Regions from separate parts of the Micromonospora parva genome, predicted to be linked through region 2. Evidence: predicted binding sites of a transcription regulator. Region 2 holds the regulator's gene; the other holds the start of a gene.
What was found. The regulator HrcA, encoded in region 2, represses chaperone genes, less so after heat shock. The targets are predictions, from matches to a motif close to GGTTNGCACNCTCNNNNNGAGNGTGCNAACC.
Positions count from the first base shown of each region.

Region 1 (8,084 bases), on a different contig from region 2:
CGGGCCAGGGTGACCACCAGCCGGGCGTCGTCGACCTGCCCGTCGTAGTAGCGGATGGCCCCGGCCAGCGCGTCGGCCCGCAGACTCGGGAAGATCCGCCGGGCACCCTCCCGGGTCAGGTGACGGTGCAGCGGCATACCCCGGCCACCGCCGAAGACCCCCGCGAAGGCGTCGTACGCGGCCACGCCCGCGCCGTAGTACGAACGGCGGAAGACCCGGGCCGGCAGGTCCCGCAGGCCCCGCCCCGCCGGCAGCGGCACCATGATCGGCACCGGGCGGACCAGGTGCGGCGCGAGGCGGGTGGCCAGCAGGCCGCGCTCGGTGAGCGCCTCGTGGACCAGGTGGAACTCCAACTGCTCCAGGTAACGCAGGCCACCGTGGATGAGTTTGCTGGACCGGCTGGAGGTGCCCGCCGCGAGGTCACGCGCCTCGACCAGCGCCACCTTCAGGCCCCGGGACGCCGCGTCCAGCGCGGCACCGGCACCGGTCACCCCACCGCCGATGACCAGCACATCGAAGCGCTCGGCACGTAGTCGACGCAGGTCGGACGCACGGCGGACCGGTGAGAGCTGACCGGCGACGGATCGGGAGATATTGGGGTCGCGCACCCGTCCACCGTAACCGCCGGGCCGACGTGTCGACATTTCGCCGCCCGCGCCGCATAGCCCCAAATGCCCATTTCGCGACCCTCGCCTGTCGGAGATCTTGGACAGTTTCCGTTAGCTGCTAACGGAAACTGTCCAAGATCTCGACGATTCTTCGAGGTGGCACTCGGTCCGGAACCGTTCACCGTGGTCGTAAGGTTCTCGGATGCACGGTCAACCCGGGTACCCCGCAGTCAGCTCTCGAACGTCCCCATGGCCGGTGGTCGCGGCAGTGCTGGTCGGCTGCTGGACGGTAGCGGTCACCGTGGGCACCCAGACCGGCGGCTGGCTCACCGACCAGGTGCTGCTGGGCTTCGGACGGGACCGGTTCGGCTGGCTCTGGCCGGTGCTCGGCCTGGCCACAGTGGCGCTGCTCGGCACGCCCGCCCTGCTGCTTGCCGTTGCACCCCGGTCGGCGGCGGTCCGGGCCACCGGGCGGGTCTGGCTGCTCGGCGCACTCGCTCTCGGCGTGCTCACCCTGCTGCGGGTCGTGCCACCGGTGCACCACGAGGCGTACCTCGCCGCGCTGGCCGGCGTCGCGTTGCTCGGTGCACTCGCCGTCCGCTGGGCGGCGCGCCGGTGGGCGTACCCCGGGCTGGTTGGCCCGGTCGGCGGCCCGGCACCCACCGGGAACGGCGACGCCACGCGGCCCGAGACCACCGGGAACGGCGACGCCACCCGGCCCGAGGCCACCGGGAACGCGGAGCCGGTCGCACCCCAGCGACGCCCGCGCCGGCCCGGCCCGGTGCCGCTGCTCGCGGTCGCCGCCGGGTTGGCGCTGCTGCTGCCGTGGGCGTGGTTGGGTGCGCTCGGTGGCCTCCTGGAGACCGCGCTCGCGCTGCTGGCGGCCGCCGCGCTGGGAGTGCTCGCCGCGACCCTGCTGGATGCCCCCTTCTGGTCCGTGTTCGCGGTTGGTCGACCGCCCCGGCCGGCTCGACTGGTGCTGGTCGGCGGCCTGGTCGCCGGGGTGGCGTTGCTGCTGCTCGCGGCCGGGGCCGGCCAGTCCGGCGGACAGCTTCCCGGGCTGCTGACAGTGCCGCCGGTGGGGTTCGCGCTGGCCGCGCTCTGGGCGGCGACCTGGCGGTCCGGCGCCAATCCGGCCGAGGCCAGGCGGGCGGGTCGGGCGGCGACCGGCTGGCTCGTGGGCCTGGCCGCGCTCGGCCCGCTGGCCTTCACCGACCCGGAAGAGATCACCCTGCTGCTGGTCGGCACCCGGGACATCCCGTTCTGGGTGGCGGCCGCGGCCGGCGTCGGGCTCGCCGTCGCGGTGGTGGTCGCCATCGGGTACGCGGTGCTGCTCGCCCGGCCGACGGCACGCACCCCGAACCGGCGGGTCGCCGCGGTGGCGGCGGTGGTGCTGCTGGTGGCGTTCGGGGTGGTCGACCTCGGCCCCGGCCAGCCGGGCCTGTACGGCGAGCGGCTGTTCGTGGTGCTGCGCGCCCAGGCCGACCTGAATGATCTTCCGGCCGGCGCGCCGGGTCAGGCCGGGCGGGACGCCCGCGCGGCGGAGGTCTACCGGCGGCTCGTGACGACCGCCGAACGCAGCCAGGGCGACCTGCTGCGGGAGGTGAACCGGCTGCGCCTCGACCCGGTGTCGTACTACCTGGTCAACGCGGTGGAGGTCGACGGCGGCCCGGCGGTGCGGGCCTGGCTGGCCGGCCGGCCGGAGGTCGCGCGGGTGCTGGTCAGCCAGCGTCTACGCCCGCTGCCGGCCCCGGCCGGGCAGAGCCGGGGCGACGTGCCCAGACCCACCGCCCCGGAGTGGAACATCCGCCAGATCGGTGCCGACCGGGTCTGGTCCCAGCTCGGGGTCACCGGCACGGGCATCGTGGTGGGCAGCTCCGACTCGGGGGTGGACGGCAGCCATCCCGCGCTGAGCGCCGGGTTCCGTGGTGGAGACGACTCCTGGTACGACCCGTGGGACGACACCCGGAGCCCGACCGACCAGGGCGGGCACGGCACCCACACGGTGGGCAGCGCGGTCGGGCGGGACGGCATCGGCGTGGCACCGGACGCGAAGTGGGTGGGCTGCGTCAACCTCGACCGCAACCTCGGCAGCCCCGCGCACTACCTGGACTGCCTCCAGTTCATGTTGGCGCCGTTCCCGGCAGGTGGCGACCCGTTCACCGACGGCCGTCCGGAGCGCGCCCCGCAGGTGCTGACCAACTCGTGGGGCTGCCCGCCTATTGAGGGCTGCGACCAGCGGGTCCTGCGGCCGGCCACCGCCGCCCTGGACGCGGCCGGGATCTTCGTGGTCGCCGCGGCTGGCAACACCGGCCCCTGGTGCGCCTCGATCGACGACCCGCCCGCCCCGTACCCGGACGTGCTGACCGTCGGCGCGGTGGACGCCCAGCGGCGGGTGGCGGAGTTCTCCTCGCGCGGGCCGGTGCCGGGCGGCTCGGGCAAGCCGGACGTGCTGGCACCGGGGGTGGGTGTGGTGTCGGCCATGCCGGGCGGCACATACGCCGCACTGGACGGCACGTCGATGGCCACCCCGCAGGTGGCCGGGGTGGTGGCGTTGATGTGGTCGGCGAACCCGGCGCTGGTCGGCGACGTGGACCGGACCCGGCAGATCCTCCGGGACACCGCCACGGCGGCGACGCCCACCTACCGCTCCGACAGCCCCTCCGACGCCTGCGGTGGGCCGTCGAACGTGACCGGCGCCGGCCAGGTCGACGCGTACGCCGCCGTGCGCGCCGCCCGGCGGTAGTAGGGGGTGCGACCCGACAGCCGGTGATCTAGGGTCGGCGACCATGGACGCCGAGATCACCGTCACCGAGCTGACCGCCGACCTGGCCCCCACCGTGGTACGGCTCTGCCAGCAGGCGCTCGACCTGCCCGAGGACGCCGCCGAGGCGGCTTCCATCGTGGACGTGCTCTGGCCGCGGGCCTCCGCCGACCGGCCGGTGGTCGGGCTCGGCGCGTACCGGGGCGCGGACCTGGTGGGGGTGCTGATCTGCTCGGTGTCGTCGGCCGAGCCGGGGATCGGGCACGTGGACCTGGTCGCGGTTCACAGTGATCAGCGGCGTCGGGGTGTCGGCCGGGCCCTGCTCCAGCGGGCCGAGCGGGTGCTCGCCGAGCGGGGGGTGACCGAGGTGCTGCTGGCCGGGAATCCGCCGTACTACGCGTGGCCGGGCATCGACGTCCGCTACACGCCGGCGGTCTGCGCCGCCCTCGCGCTCGGCTACCAGCAGGACCGGACCGCCTGGAACATGACAGCGGACCTGTCGTACGACGGGTCGCCGGCACTGCGGTCCACCGAGGCTGCCCAGCGGCGGCTGGCCGACCAGGGCGTCACCGTACGGCGGGCGGAGCCGGCGGACCTGCCGGCGTTGACGGCGTTCGCCAGATCCACCTTCGGCGGTACCTGGGACGGTGAGTTGGCCGGGTCGGTGGGGCGCGCGGACGCCGGTTGCCACCTGGCGGAGCGGGACGGCGAGTTGCTCGGCTTCGCCGCGTACGGGTCGTCGCGGCCGAGTTGGTTCGGGCCGATGGGCACCGCGCCGGCCGCCGAGGGGTCGGGCATCGGTGGGGTGCTGTTGCGGCGTTGCCTGCGCGACCTGCGGGCGGCGGGGCTGGACCGGGCACAGATTGGCTGGGTGGGGCCCGTGCCGTTCTATTCGGGCAGCGCGGGCGCACGGATCGAGCGGGTCTTCTTCCTGTACCGGCGAGCCCTACCAACCACCTAACCGGGGCAAACAGGACGTAGATCCTTTCGCCCGCGTCGGCCATCGACGCCCCCTACCGTTTCGGTAGAGGAGGCAGCCATGACCACGGATGACAACCAGACCGAGGACGGCCCGCCGATCACCTGGAAGCCGGTGGGTGAACTCCCCGGTCAACTGCCGTTCGACCGGCTCGACTACGGCGACGCCGAGCAACTGGCCGAGATGACCACCGACGGTGAGCCGTCGATGGCCGAGGAACCGCAGGAGATGGTGGACGCGCCGATCCAACTGCTTCCGCCGTACAGCAGGGCACAGAAACGGCGCAACCAGCGCCCCCTACCGACCTGACGACGAACGGGGCGGACCGCGTCAGCGGCCCGCCCCGTTCGGTGTGTCGGAACTGGACTCAGAAGTCCATTTCCCCGCCACCCGGGCCAGCCGGGGCAGCCGGGGTCTTCTCCGGCTTGTCCGCGACAACAGCCTCGGTGGTGAGGAAGAGCGCCGCGATGGAAGCGGCGTTCTGCAGCGCCGAGCGCGTCACCTTGGCCGGGTCGATGATGCCCGCGGCCAGCAGGTCGACGTACTCGCCGTTGGCGGCGTTGAGGCCGTGACCCGCTTCGAGGTTACGGACCTTCTCCACCACGACGCCGCCCTCAAGGCCGGCGTTGACGGCGATCTGCCGCAGCGGGGCGTCCAGCGCGACCTTGACGATGTTCGCACCGGTCGCCTCGTCGCCGACCAGGTCGAGCTTGTCGAAGGCGGTCTTGCCGGCCTGCACCAGCGCGACGCCACCACCCGGGACGATGCCCTCCTCGACGGCGGCCTTCGCGTTGCGAACGGCGTCCTCGATGCGGTGCTTGCGCTCCTTGAGCTCGACCTCGGTGGCCGCGCCGACCTTGATGACCGCAACGCCGCCGGCCAGCTTGGCCAGCCGCTCCTGCAGCTTCTCCCGGTCGTAGTCGGAGTCGCTCTTGTCGATCTCGGCCCGGATCTGGTTGACCCGGCCCTGGATCTGCTCGGCGTCACCGGCACCGTCGACGATGGTGGTCTCGTCCTTGGTCACCACGACCTTGCGGGCGCGGCCCAGCATGTCGAGGCTGGCGGCGTCGAGCTTGAGGCCGACCTCCTCGCTGATGACCTGGCCACCGGCGAGGATGGCGATGTCGGTCAGCATGGCCTTGCGGCGGTCACCGAAGCCCGGCGCCTTGACGGCGACCGACTTGAAGGTGCCACGGACCTTGTTGACCACCAGGGTGGCGAGGGCCTCGCCCTCCAGGTCCTCGGCGATGATCAGCAGCGGCTTGCCCGACTGCATGACCTTCTCCAGGATCGGGAGCAGGTCCTTCACCGACGAGATCTTGCTGTTGGCGATCAGGATGTACGGGTCGTCGAAGACGGCCTCCATACGCTCCGGGTCGGTCATGAAGTAGGCCGAGATGTAGCCCTTGTCGAAGCGCATACCCTCGGTGAGCTCCAGCTCCAGCCCGAAGGTGTTGCTCTCCTCGACGGTGATGACGCCTTCCTTGCCGACCTTGTCCATCGCCTCGGCGATGATCTCGCCGACGGTGCTGTCGCCAGCGGAGATGGAGGCGGTGGAGGCGATCTGCTCCTTGGTCTCGACGTCCTTGGCGAGCTTGGACAGCTCCTCCGAGACGCTCGCGACAGCAGCCTCGATGCCCCGCTTCAGGGCCATCGGGTTGGCGCCGGCGGCCACGTTGCGCAGGCCCTCGCGAACCAGGGCCTGGGCCAGGACGGTCGCCGTCGTCGTGCCGTCACCGGCAACGTCGTCGGTCTTCTTGGCGACCTCCTTGACCAGCTCAGCGCCGATCTTCTCGTACGGGTCCTCGAGCTCGATCTCCTTGGCGATGCTCACACCATCGTTGGTGATGGTGGGGGCACCCCACTTCTTCTCGAGCACGACGTTGCGGCCCTTGGGGCCGAGGGTCACCTTTACGGCGTCGGCGAGCTGGTTCATGCCCCGCTCGAGGCCGCGGCGCGCCTCTTCGTCGAACGCGATCATCTTGGCCATACGGCGTTGTCCTCCTGGACACTCACGGGCCACCCGAGATGTGTGCCCCGGATGGGCCGCCTGGTGTACGCACCTTGGGACGTCGCCACCTGGCGACGACGACGTCCTTCGGCCGGGCCGGATAGCCCGCGACGACCGGCCATGTGTCACCCCGGCGTCTCCACGCCGGTGCAACCTGGCCCCACCGTCCCGACCATTGGCACTCACGGTATGCGAGTGCCAATGACTTGTTTAGCACTCTCCCATGCCGAGTGCAAGCACGATGCCGCCGCTCAGCCGAGTTCCGCAGCCAGTACGGCGGTGTTCACCGGCGCCTCATGGGCCCGCTGCTCGGCGTACGTCACCAGCAGACCGATGAGTTGGGCCAGGTGAGCGGGCAGGGCCAGCACGGCGGTGATCCCGATCACGACCACCGCGCCGACCGCGGTGCCCGCCGAGGCGAACGGATCCGTGCCGAGCGGGGATGTGCCCACCCCTTCCAGCACACCGGGGATCACCGTGCCGACGATCACCGCCGCGGCCACCAGGGCGACCCGACCGAGCAGCAGGCCCAGCCGATCATGGAACATCCGGAACGATCGACCGATCGGGTTGTGCCGCTCGAAGAGATAGACCGGGCCGGCCATGCTCAGCGCGAGGGCCAGGTAGATGCCCGGCAGCAGACAGAAGCAGAGGCCCACGCCGATCAGCAGGCCGATCAGCAGGGTCCAACCCCACAGCCCGAGGGCCCGGCGCAGGCCGTAGCGCAGTGCCGACTCCAGGCTGACCGGCTGACCGGCCGCCTGCTTGGTGATCACCCAGGTGCCGGCGGCCCATCCGACGGCCTGCACCAACCCGACCAGCAGGCTGCCGCCGACCAGCAGGACCAGAAGGTTCAGCAGCTCGGCGGCGAAGTTGTCAGGAAGCGCCGGGTTCGGACTCGACTCGGCCTGGGCGGCCCACTGCGCCGACGGGTCCAGCCCGAGCGAGATCACCGAGAGCACCGCCGCCGGCAGCACCTGGGTGAGCAGCACGATCGGCACCAACTGCCGCCAGCCCCGGCGCAAGGCTGCGCCACATCTGTCGAACCAACCGCCGAGGCCGGCGCCGGGCGGCGTGACCAGTGCGTCGTTCGGGTCGAATCCGTAACCCGGCGGGTACCAGCCGGCCTGCGGCCCCGGATACCACGGCTGCCCGCCGTAGGGGCCCGACCCGGGCGGGTAGCCCCCGGTGGGCGGGAACGTCCAACCCTGCTGCGGCGCACCGGCGCCCCAGGACCCGGTTACGGGATCCCAGCCGGGCGGCGGGCCGGCCGGGGGCAGGCCCGGGCCCCAGCCGGGCGGCGGACCGGAGTGGCCGGGGCTGCCGGCGGGCGAGGACGGGTCCGGCTCCCCGGACCCGGCGGACGACGTGGGCGGGGGCGGCTGGTCGGTCATGAACGCTCCTCGGCATCGGCTGGAACGGTCACGATCTTCCCGGCTGGGTGCCCCTGCCGCAGCCCCGACTCACCGGGGCCGATCGGTCCGAAAGCTCAGCCGGTGACGCGTACGTGCTCGGCCTGCGGACCCTTCTGGCCCTGGGCGATCTCGAACTCGACCCGCTGACCGTCGTCCAGCGCCTTGTAACCGTCCATCTCGATAGCGGAGAAGTGGACGAACACGTCCTGACCGCCATCGACGGCAATGAAGCCGTAGCCCTTTTCGGCGTTGAACCACTTCACGGTGCCCTGTGCCACGGTGCACTTCCCTTACTCGCGCGGCCTTG
Region 1 is NZ_JBEZFX010000003.1:317,953-326,036, forward strand. Features, by position in the region: gene AB0C03_RS09995 (glycerol-3-phosphate dehydrogenase/oxidase) at 1-593, opposite strand, end outside; gene AB0C03_RS10000 (S8 family serine peptidase) at 811-3,354, shown strand; gene AB0C03_RS10005 (GNAT family N-acetyltransferase) at 3,398-4,333, shown strand; gene AB0C03_RS10010 (hypothetical protein) at 4,412-4,660, shown strand; gene groL (chaperonin GroEL) at 4,719-6,341, opposite strand; gene AB0C03_RS10020 (hypothetical protein) at 6,614-7,756, opposite strand; gene AB0C03_RS10025 (cold-shock protein) at 7,852-8,055, opposite strand.
Region 1: groL (chaperonin GroEL) is a predicted target of HrcA. The motif match lies at 6,536-6,566, and genes of this name have one in related genera.

Region 2 (8,084 bases):
GGTGAACGTCTTGGTGACCGAGCCGATCCGGAACTGGGTGCCCGGCCCCAGCGGGTTGTCGGTGCCGGTCCCGCCGACGGTACGGGTCCAGAGCGGTCGGTCGGCCCGGTGCAGCGCCGCCGACACCGCCGGCACCCGGGCGTCGGCCTGCACCCGCCGGACGAGTCGGTCCAGGTGCTCGTGCACGCGGCTGTCCGGCACGCTCACCCGAGGTCCCGGGCCAGCATCGGGCCCAGCGGCGCGCCACCGAGCAGGTGCGCGTGCACGTGGAACACCTCCTGCCCGCCGTACGCGCCGGTGTTGAACATCAGCCGGAAACCGTCGCCGAGCAGGCCCTCGTCCTCGGCCACGGCGGCGGACGTCGCCAGCACGTCGGCGGCGAGCGCCGGGTCACCCTGGGCGAGCGTCGCCACGTCGGCGTAGTGCTCCTTCGGAATGACCAGCACGTGCACCGGCGCCTTCGGGTCGATGTCACGGAAGGCGAGCGTGGTGTCGGTCTCCCGGACCACGGTGGCCGGGATCTCCCCGGCGACGATGCGGCAGAACAGGCAGTCGGATCCCATCGGGGCAGTGTAAGGAGTAACGGGCCGGTGCCGCCGTGGCGCGGCCCGCGCCGCCGGCCCGTTCGCCGGCATAGAAACGGCTGAGGCAGGATGGCCGGCATGACGGATCGGGCGGTACTCGTGACCGGGGCCTCGCGCGGGATCGGCAGCGCGGTGGCAATGGCGTTCGCGGCCAGCGGTGACCGGGTGGCCATCCACCACCGCGACTCCGCCGACGCGGCCGAGCGGCTACGCGCGCGGCTACCCGGCGCCGGGCACGTGGTGGTCCGCGCCGACCTCACCGATCCGGACGCGGTCCGGGCCATGGTCGACCGGGCCGCGGAGCTGCTCGGCGGGCTGGACGTGCTGGTCAACAACGCCGGGACGTACGGCGACCGCGACGACCCGCACCCGGTCTTCGGCGCCTCGTACGAACAGTGGCAGAACCGCTGGCGGCAGGTGCTGGAGACCAACCTGACCGGTGCCGGCAACGTCATCTGGTGCGCCGCCCAGCACATGCGGGAGCGCGGCGGGCGGATCGTCAACGTCTCGTCCCGGGGCGCGTTCCGCGGCGAGCCGCACCAGCCGGCGTACGGTGCCAGCAAGGCGGGGCTGAACGCGTTGGGTCAGTCCCTCGCGGTGGCGCTCGCGCCGTACGGCATCACGGTGGCAACCGTCGCGCCGGGGTTCGTGGCGACCGACATGGTCACCGAGTACCTGCGCGGTGAGGAGGGCGCCGCCATCCGGGCGCAGAGCCCGTTCGACCGGGTGGGCGAACCGGAGGAGATCGCCGCGGCCGTGCACTGGCTGGCCTCGCCGCAGGCCACGTGGGCCTCCGGCACGATCGTCGACCTCAACGGCGCCTCGTACCTGCGCAGCTGACCTCGCGACCCGAACCCGCTGCGGCGTCCGCCCGACGGACCGGCGGTGGGCCGCGGCCCCCGACCGACCGGCGGTGGGCCGCGGCCCTGCGGGCCGACGGCGAACACCACATTGAGCGTGATGCCTGTCAGTCATCGTGATGACCCAGAGGCATCACGCTCAATCGAGCGGGCGGCTCCGATCCGGCCGGACCACAAGCCAGCGCGCGGCGGAACACCAGCGGCCGAAACGAGCGACGGGCCACCAGCGGCCGCAACGAGCGGCGGCGTCAGGGGTGGCCAGCTACCAGCGGCCGAGGCGGGTGGCGAGCACGCTGAGCGCGGCCACGCCGGCCGTGGAGGTACGCAGGACCTCCGGCCCGAGGCGTACCGGCCGGCCACCGGCCTCGCGGAAGGCTGTCAGCTCAGCCGGGGCGATGCCACCCTCGGGGCCGACGACGAGGACGATCTCCCCGGCCGACGGCAGGTCGACGCCGGTCAGCGGCTCCTCGGCCTCCTCGTGCAGCACGAACCCGGCGGCGGCACCGGCGATCCGGCGGGCCACCGTGGCGGTGGACTCGTCCGGCGCACCGGCCACCACCGGTAGCCACGGTCGGCGGGCCTGCTTGGCCGCCTCCCGGGCGGTGGCCACCCACTTCTCCCGGGCGCGTACGCCCCGGTCGCCGCGCCACTGGACCACCGAACGCGATGCCGCCCAGGGGACGATCTCGTCCACCCCGACCTCGGTCATCGCCTGCACGGCCAGCTCGCCCCGGTCGCCCTTGGCGATGCCCTGCACCGTCACCAGCCGGGGTACGGGCGCGTCCGCGTACCCCCGGGAGGTGACGGTGACCTCCAGGCTGCCCCGGCCGACGGCCGTGACCACGGCGGCGGCCGTGCCACCCCGGCCGTCGGCGAGCAGCAGCTCCTCGCCGACGCGCAGCCGCTGCACGGTGGCGGCGTGGTGCCCCTCCGGGCCGTCCAGGGTCAGCGTGTCGCCGGTGGGCAGCGCCTCGACCAGGAACAGCGGCGCGGACACTCAGGCGTGCCCGTTGAACGCGTCGCGCATCCGGGAGAAGAAGCCGCCCTGCTTGGACAGCTCGGCGACCTCCTCGCCACGGGTCTTGGCGAAGTCGCGCAGCATCTTCTCCTGGTCGGCGTCGAGCTTGGTCGGGGTTCGCACGTCCAGGTGGACGTAGAGGTCACCCCGGCCGGTGCCGCGCAGGTGCGGGACGCCTCGGGCGCGCAGCCGCAGCGTGCTGCCCGGCTGGGTGCCGGGCTTGACGTCGACCGGCTCCTCGCTGTCCAGCGTCTTGATGGTCAGCCGGGTGCCGAGCGCGGCGGCGGTCATCGGCACGGTGACCCGGCAGTGCAGGTCGTCGCCCTTGCGCGAGTAGACGTCGTGCGGACGTTCGTGGATCTCCACGTAGAGGTCACCGGCGGTGCCGCCGCCCGGGCCGACCTCGCCCTGCTGGGCCAGCCGGATCCGCATGCCGTCCTCGACGCCGGCCGGGATCTTGACGGTCAGCGACCGGCGGGTGCGCACCCGGCCGTCACCGGCGCAGGTGGGGCAGGGGTGCGGGATGGTGGTGCCGTAGCCCTGGCAGACGGTGCACGGCCGGGCGGAGACCACCTGACCGAGGAACGTCCGCTGCACCGACTGCACCTCGCCCCGACCGCCGCACGCCTCGCAGGTCGCCAGGTGCGTGCCGGCGGCGGTGCCGGCACCGGAGCAGGTGGTGCAGAGCACAGCGGTGTCGACGGTGATCGGCGCCTCGACGCCGAACGCCGTCTCGTGCAGGTCGAGTTCGAGTCGCAGGATCGCGTCGGCACCCGGGCGGGTACGCGGCCGAGGGCCACGGGCGCCACCCGCCGCGCCGCCGAAGAACGCGTCCATGATGTCCTGGAAGCCGACGAACGGGCCGGCTCCACCGGGGCCGCCCGGGCCACCGGCGCCGCCACCCGGGGCGAGCGGGTCGCCACCCAGGTCGACGATCTGCCGCTTCCGGTCGTCCGAGAGGACCTCGTACGCGGCGTTGATGTCCTTGAACTTCTCCTGAGCCTCCGGGTCCGGATTGACATCCGGGTGGAACTGGCGTGCCAGCTTGCGGTAGGCGCGCTTGATCTCGTCATCGGAGGCTTCCCGGCTCACACCGAGAATGCCGTAGTAGTCCCTGGCCACTGCGTTCCGTGTCCTCATGTTCGTCTCGCGTTGCGCCGGTCGGCGGCCGCAGCCGGCCGCATCGGCCCTGACCAATCAGTTCTGGGCCAGCAACTCGCCCACGTAGCGTGCCACGGCGCGCACCGTGGCGATGTTGCCGGGGTAGTCCATCCGGGTGGGCCCCAGCACCCCGAGCCCGCCCACGATGGTGGTGCCCGGGCCGTAGCCGGTGCTGACCACCGAGGCGGCGCGCAGGTTGTCGAACTCGTTCTCGTCGCCGATCAGCACCCGGGTCGTGCTCGGCTCGGTCTCACCGATGAGCTTGAGCAGCACGACCTCCTCCTCCAGCGCCTCGAGGATCGGCCGCAGCGAGCCCTGGAAGTCGAGCAGCCCGCCCCGGGTGAGGTTGGCGGTGCCGGCGAGGGCGATCCGTTCCTCGTGCCGTTCGACGAGCGTCTCCAGCAGCACGCTGGCGAGCGTGGTCATGGTCGGTCGCAGCCCGGTCGGCGCTTCCTCGACCAGCGCCTGCACCAGCGGTGGCGTCTCGGACAGCCGGGCGTTGGCGAGCTTCTCGTTGATCAGTCGGCGCAGGTCGGTGACGTCGTCGGCGGGCACCGGCCCGGGCAGCTCCACGAGTCGCTGCTCCACCCGGCCGGTGTCCGCGATCATGACGAGCATCAGCCGGGTGGTGGAGATCGGCACCAGCTCCAGGTGACGCACCGAGGAGCGGGCCAGGCTCGGGTACTGCACGACGGCGACCTGCCGGGTGAGCTGGGCGAGCAGCCGCACCGTGCGGTGCACCACGTCGTCGAGGTCGACAGCGCCGACCAGGAAGCGCTCGATGGCCCGGCGCTCGGCCGGGCTGAGCGGCTTGACCCGGGACAGCCGGTCGACGAAGAGGCGGTAGCCGCGGTCGGTGGGCACCCGGCCGGCACTGGTGTGCGGCTGCCGGATGTAACCCTCCTCCTCCAGCACGGCCATGTCGTTGCGGACCGTCGCCGGGGAGACCCCGAGCTGGTGCCGCTCGACCAGCGCCTTGCTGCCGACCGGCTCCTGGGTGGAGACGTAGTCTTCGACGATGGCGCGGAGCACTGCGAGTTTCCGGTCGTCGAGACCCATCCTCCGCACCTCCTGTCGCACGTCGGCCGCCGGCGCCCTGGGCCGGCCGAGCCGTCCTGGCACTCGACTGTAGCGAGTGCCAGTCTACGTCGGCAGGCCCGCCGACGCGATGATCAACGGCCACCGGTCGGTGCGGCCCGCGCCACCGCACTGGGCCGATCGGCCCGCACTGCCGGGCGGTGTCGCTCTGGTGCGGCGTTGCCACGGGCCCCTACCGTGACATCCATGACTGAACCTCCTCGCCCTCCCGGTTCGGGTGAGCCCGGCAACTACCCGCCGGAGCCGACCTCCCCGGGCCCGTTCCCGTCGGCCGAGCCGCCCACCGCACCACTGTCGGGCGCACCCGGCCCGGCCGGCTATCCCCCGGCCGGTGGCTATCCGCCTCCCACCGGTGACCAACCGACGTCAGGTGGCTACCCTCCGGCAGGCGGCTACCCCCCGCCCGGGGGCTACCCGCCCGGCGGCTATCCGGCCGGTGGGGCCTACGGCAGCCCCGGCGGCGGCTACGCCACCAACGAGGACAAGACCTGGGCGTTGGTCGCCCACTTCGGCGGCGCGCTCGGCGCGCTGATCAGCTTCGGTCCGCTGGGCTTCGTCGCCCCGCTCATCGCCTACCTGGCCCGTGGCCAGCAGTCGCCGACCGTCCGGGCGCACGCCCTCGCCGCCCTGAACTTCCAGATCCTCTGGTCGATCATCGCGTTCGTGCTGCTCTTCGTGAGCTGGTGCCTGCTCTTCCTGCCCAGCATCGCCGTCGTGGTGATCCAGATCCTGTTCGGGATCATCGCCGGCGTGAAGGCCAACGAGGGCACCCCGTACCGCTACCCGATGACCGCCAACTTCATCAAGTGAACCGGGCCGGCCGCTCCCCCGGCCGGTTCGGCACACCGCCCGCCCTGCGCTCAGGGCAGCAGATCGCGGACGACCGCGTCGGCGAGCAGTCGCCCGCGCACTGTGAGCACCGCCCGGCCGGCGGCGTACTCGTCGGCGGCCAGCAGGCCGCCGGCCAGCGCCCGCTCCGCGCCGGCCCGCCCGGCGGCGTCGAGCACCGCCAGCGGGAGACCGCTGGCCAGCCGCAGCCGCAGCATCACGTCCTCCATGTGCGCCTCGTCGACAGTGAGCACCTCCCGGGCCAGCCCGGGAGACGCACCGGCGGCCAGCCGCTGGGCGTACGCGGAGGGGTGTTTGACGTTCCACCAGCGCACCCCGCCGACGTGGCTGTGCGCCCCCGGGCCGAGGCCCCACCAGTCCGCGCCGGTCCAGTAGAGCAGGTTGTGCCGGCACCGGGCCTGGTCGCTGCGGGCCCAGTTGGAGACCTCGTACCAGGAGAACCCGGCCGCGTCGAGCGCGGCCTCCGCCGCCAGGTAGCGGTCCGCGGCCACGTCGTCACTGGGGTACGCCAGCTCGCCGCGCCGCATCCGGGCGGCGAGCCGGGTGCCGTCCTCGACGATCAGGGCGTACGCGCTGACGTGGTCCACCCCGGCGGCGACCACCTGCTCCAGCGAGGCGGCGAAGTCCTCGGCCCGTTCCCCCGGAGTGCCGTAGATCAGGTCCAGGTTGACGTGCGCGAACCCGGCGTCGCGCGCCTCCAGGGCGGCGGCGGTGGCCCGGCCGGCGCTGTGTGTGCGGTCCAGGATCGCCAGCACCCCCGGGGAGGCGGACTGCATGCCCAGCGAGATCCGGGTGTAGCCGGCCGCCCGCAGCAGCTTCAACGATTCCGGGGTGACCGACTCGGGGTTGGCCTCGGTGGTCACCTCGGCGTCGGCGGCCAGCCCCCAGGTGCGGTCGATCCCGTCGAGGATGCGGGCCAGGTCGTCGGCGGGGAGCAGGGTGGGCGTGCCACCACCGACGAAGACGGTGTCGACCCGGGGCGGCGGGTTGTCGCCCAGCACCCGGGCGGCGAGCGCCAGCTCGGCCAGGACGGTGTCGGCGTACCCCTCGCGGCTGGCACCGCCGCCCAGTTCGGCAGCGGTGTAGGTGTTGAAGTCGCAGTAGCCGCAGCGACTGGCGCAGAACGGCACGTGCACGTACACGCCGAAGCCGCGCGCGCCGACCGCTGCGGTGGCGGTGGCGGGCAACGATCCGTCGACGGGGACGGTCTCACCATCTGGAAGGACGCCGGGCATGGCCACTAGTGTGCCCGGCATGACCTCTCCCGACGTCCTCGTGCGGGTCGCCACGGCCCGTGGGGTGACCACCCTCACCCTGGACAGCCCACACAACCGCAACGCGCTCTCCACCGCCCTGATGACCCAGTTGCTGGCCGGGCTGGCGGACGCGGTGGCCGACGAGGCGGTCCGAGCGGTAGTGCTCGACCACACCGGCCCGGTTTTCTGCTCCGGGGCGGACCTGAAGGAAACCGCCATGGCGTACGCCAGCGGGACGGTTCCGGCCGGCATGTTGGGTGATGTGCTCGCCGCGGTCTGGGAGTGCCCGAAGCCCGTGCTGGCTCGGGTGGCCGGGCCGGCGCGGGCCGGTGGCCTCGGCCTGATCGCCGCCGCCGACCTGGCCGTCTGCGCCGACGAGGCGACGTTCGCGTTCACCGAGGTCCGCATCGGGGTGATCCCGGCGGTGATCTCGGCGACCGTGCTGCCCCGGCTGCACCCCCGCGCCGCCGCCGAGCTGTACCTGACCGGCGACACCTTCGACGGTCGCCGGGCCGCCGAGATCGGCCTGGTCACGGCGTCGGTTCCGGCGGACGGGCTGGACGACGCCGTGCGCGGCTACTGCGACTCGCTGGTGCGCGGCGCGCCGGGCGCGTTGGCCGGCGCGAAGGATCTGCTGCGCCGGCCGGCCACCGCCGAGCTGCGTGCCGAACTGGCCCGGCTCTCCGCCGTCTCGACCGGTTACTTCCTGTCCGACGAGGGACGCGAGGGGGTCACCGCGTTCCGCGACAAACGTCCGGCGCGCTGGGTGCCCGCTCAGGACGACTGAGGGTCAGGGGCGCCGCCGGGAGCCGCGGCGCCCATGCTCGGCTCACCAGGCGGTCGCGCCGCCGTCGACCGGGTAGTTCGCCCCGGTGATGTACGACGCCCGGTCCGAGGCGAGGAAGACCACCAGCTCGACGACCTCCTCGGGGCGCGCGAAGCGCTTGAGCAGCGTCTTGGCGGTGATGGCGTCCCGGGCCTCCTGGTTGTCACCGAGGTCGCGTTCGCTGGCCGGGGTGAGGGTGGGCCCGGGGCTGACCGCCACGGCGCGGATCCCGTGCGGGGCGCCTTCGAGCGCGAGCTGTCGGGTCATCCCGATGATGCCGGCGTTCGCGGCGGTGTGACCGACCATCGGCGGCACGTGGCCGCCGATCGTCCCGGCGATGGAGGCGGCGCTGATGATGACGCCGCCGCCGCGCCGGACCAGGTGCGGCCAGGCGAACTTCGACACGAAGTACGGAATGTCGAGTTCCCCGGT
Region 2 is NZ_JBEZFX010000017.1:72,660-80,743, reverse strand. Features, by position in the region: gene AB0C03_RS30610 (serine hydrolase domain-containing protein) at 1-207, opposite strand, end outside; gene AB0C03_RS30605 (histidine triad nucleotide-binding protein) at 204-563, opposite strand; gene AB0C03_RS30600 (SDR family NAD(P)-dependent oxidoreductase) at 663-1,424, shown strand; gene AB0C03_RS30595 (16S rRNA (uracil(1498)-N(3))-methyltransferase) at 1,707-2,441, opposite strand; gene dnaJ (molecular chaperone DnaJ) at 2,442-3,584, opposite strand; gene hrcA (heat-inducible transcriptional repressor HrcA) at 3,660-4,682, opposite strand; gene AB0C03_RS30580 (DUF4870 domain-containing protein) at 4,908-5,531, shown strand; gene hemW (radical SAM family heme chaperone HemW) at 5,582-6,805, opposite strand; gene AB0C03_RS30570 (enoyl-CoA hydratase-related protein) at 6,825-7,613, shown strand; gene AB0C03_RS30565 (SDR family NAD(P)-dependent oxidoreductase) at 7,656-8,084, opposite strand, start outside.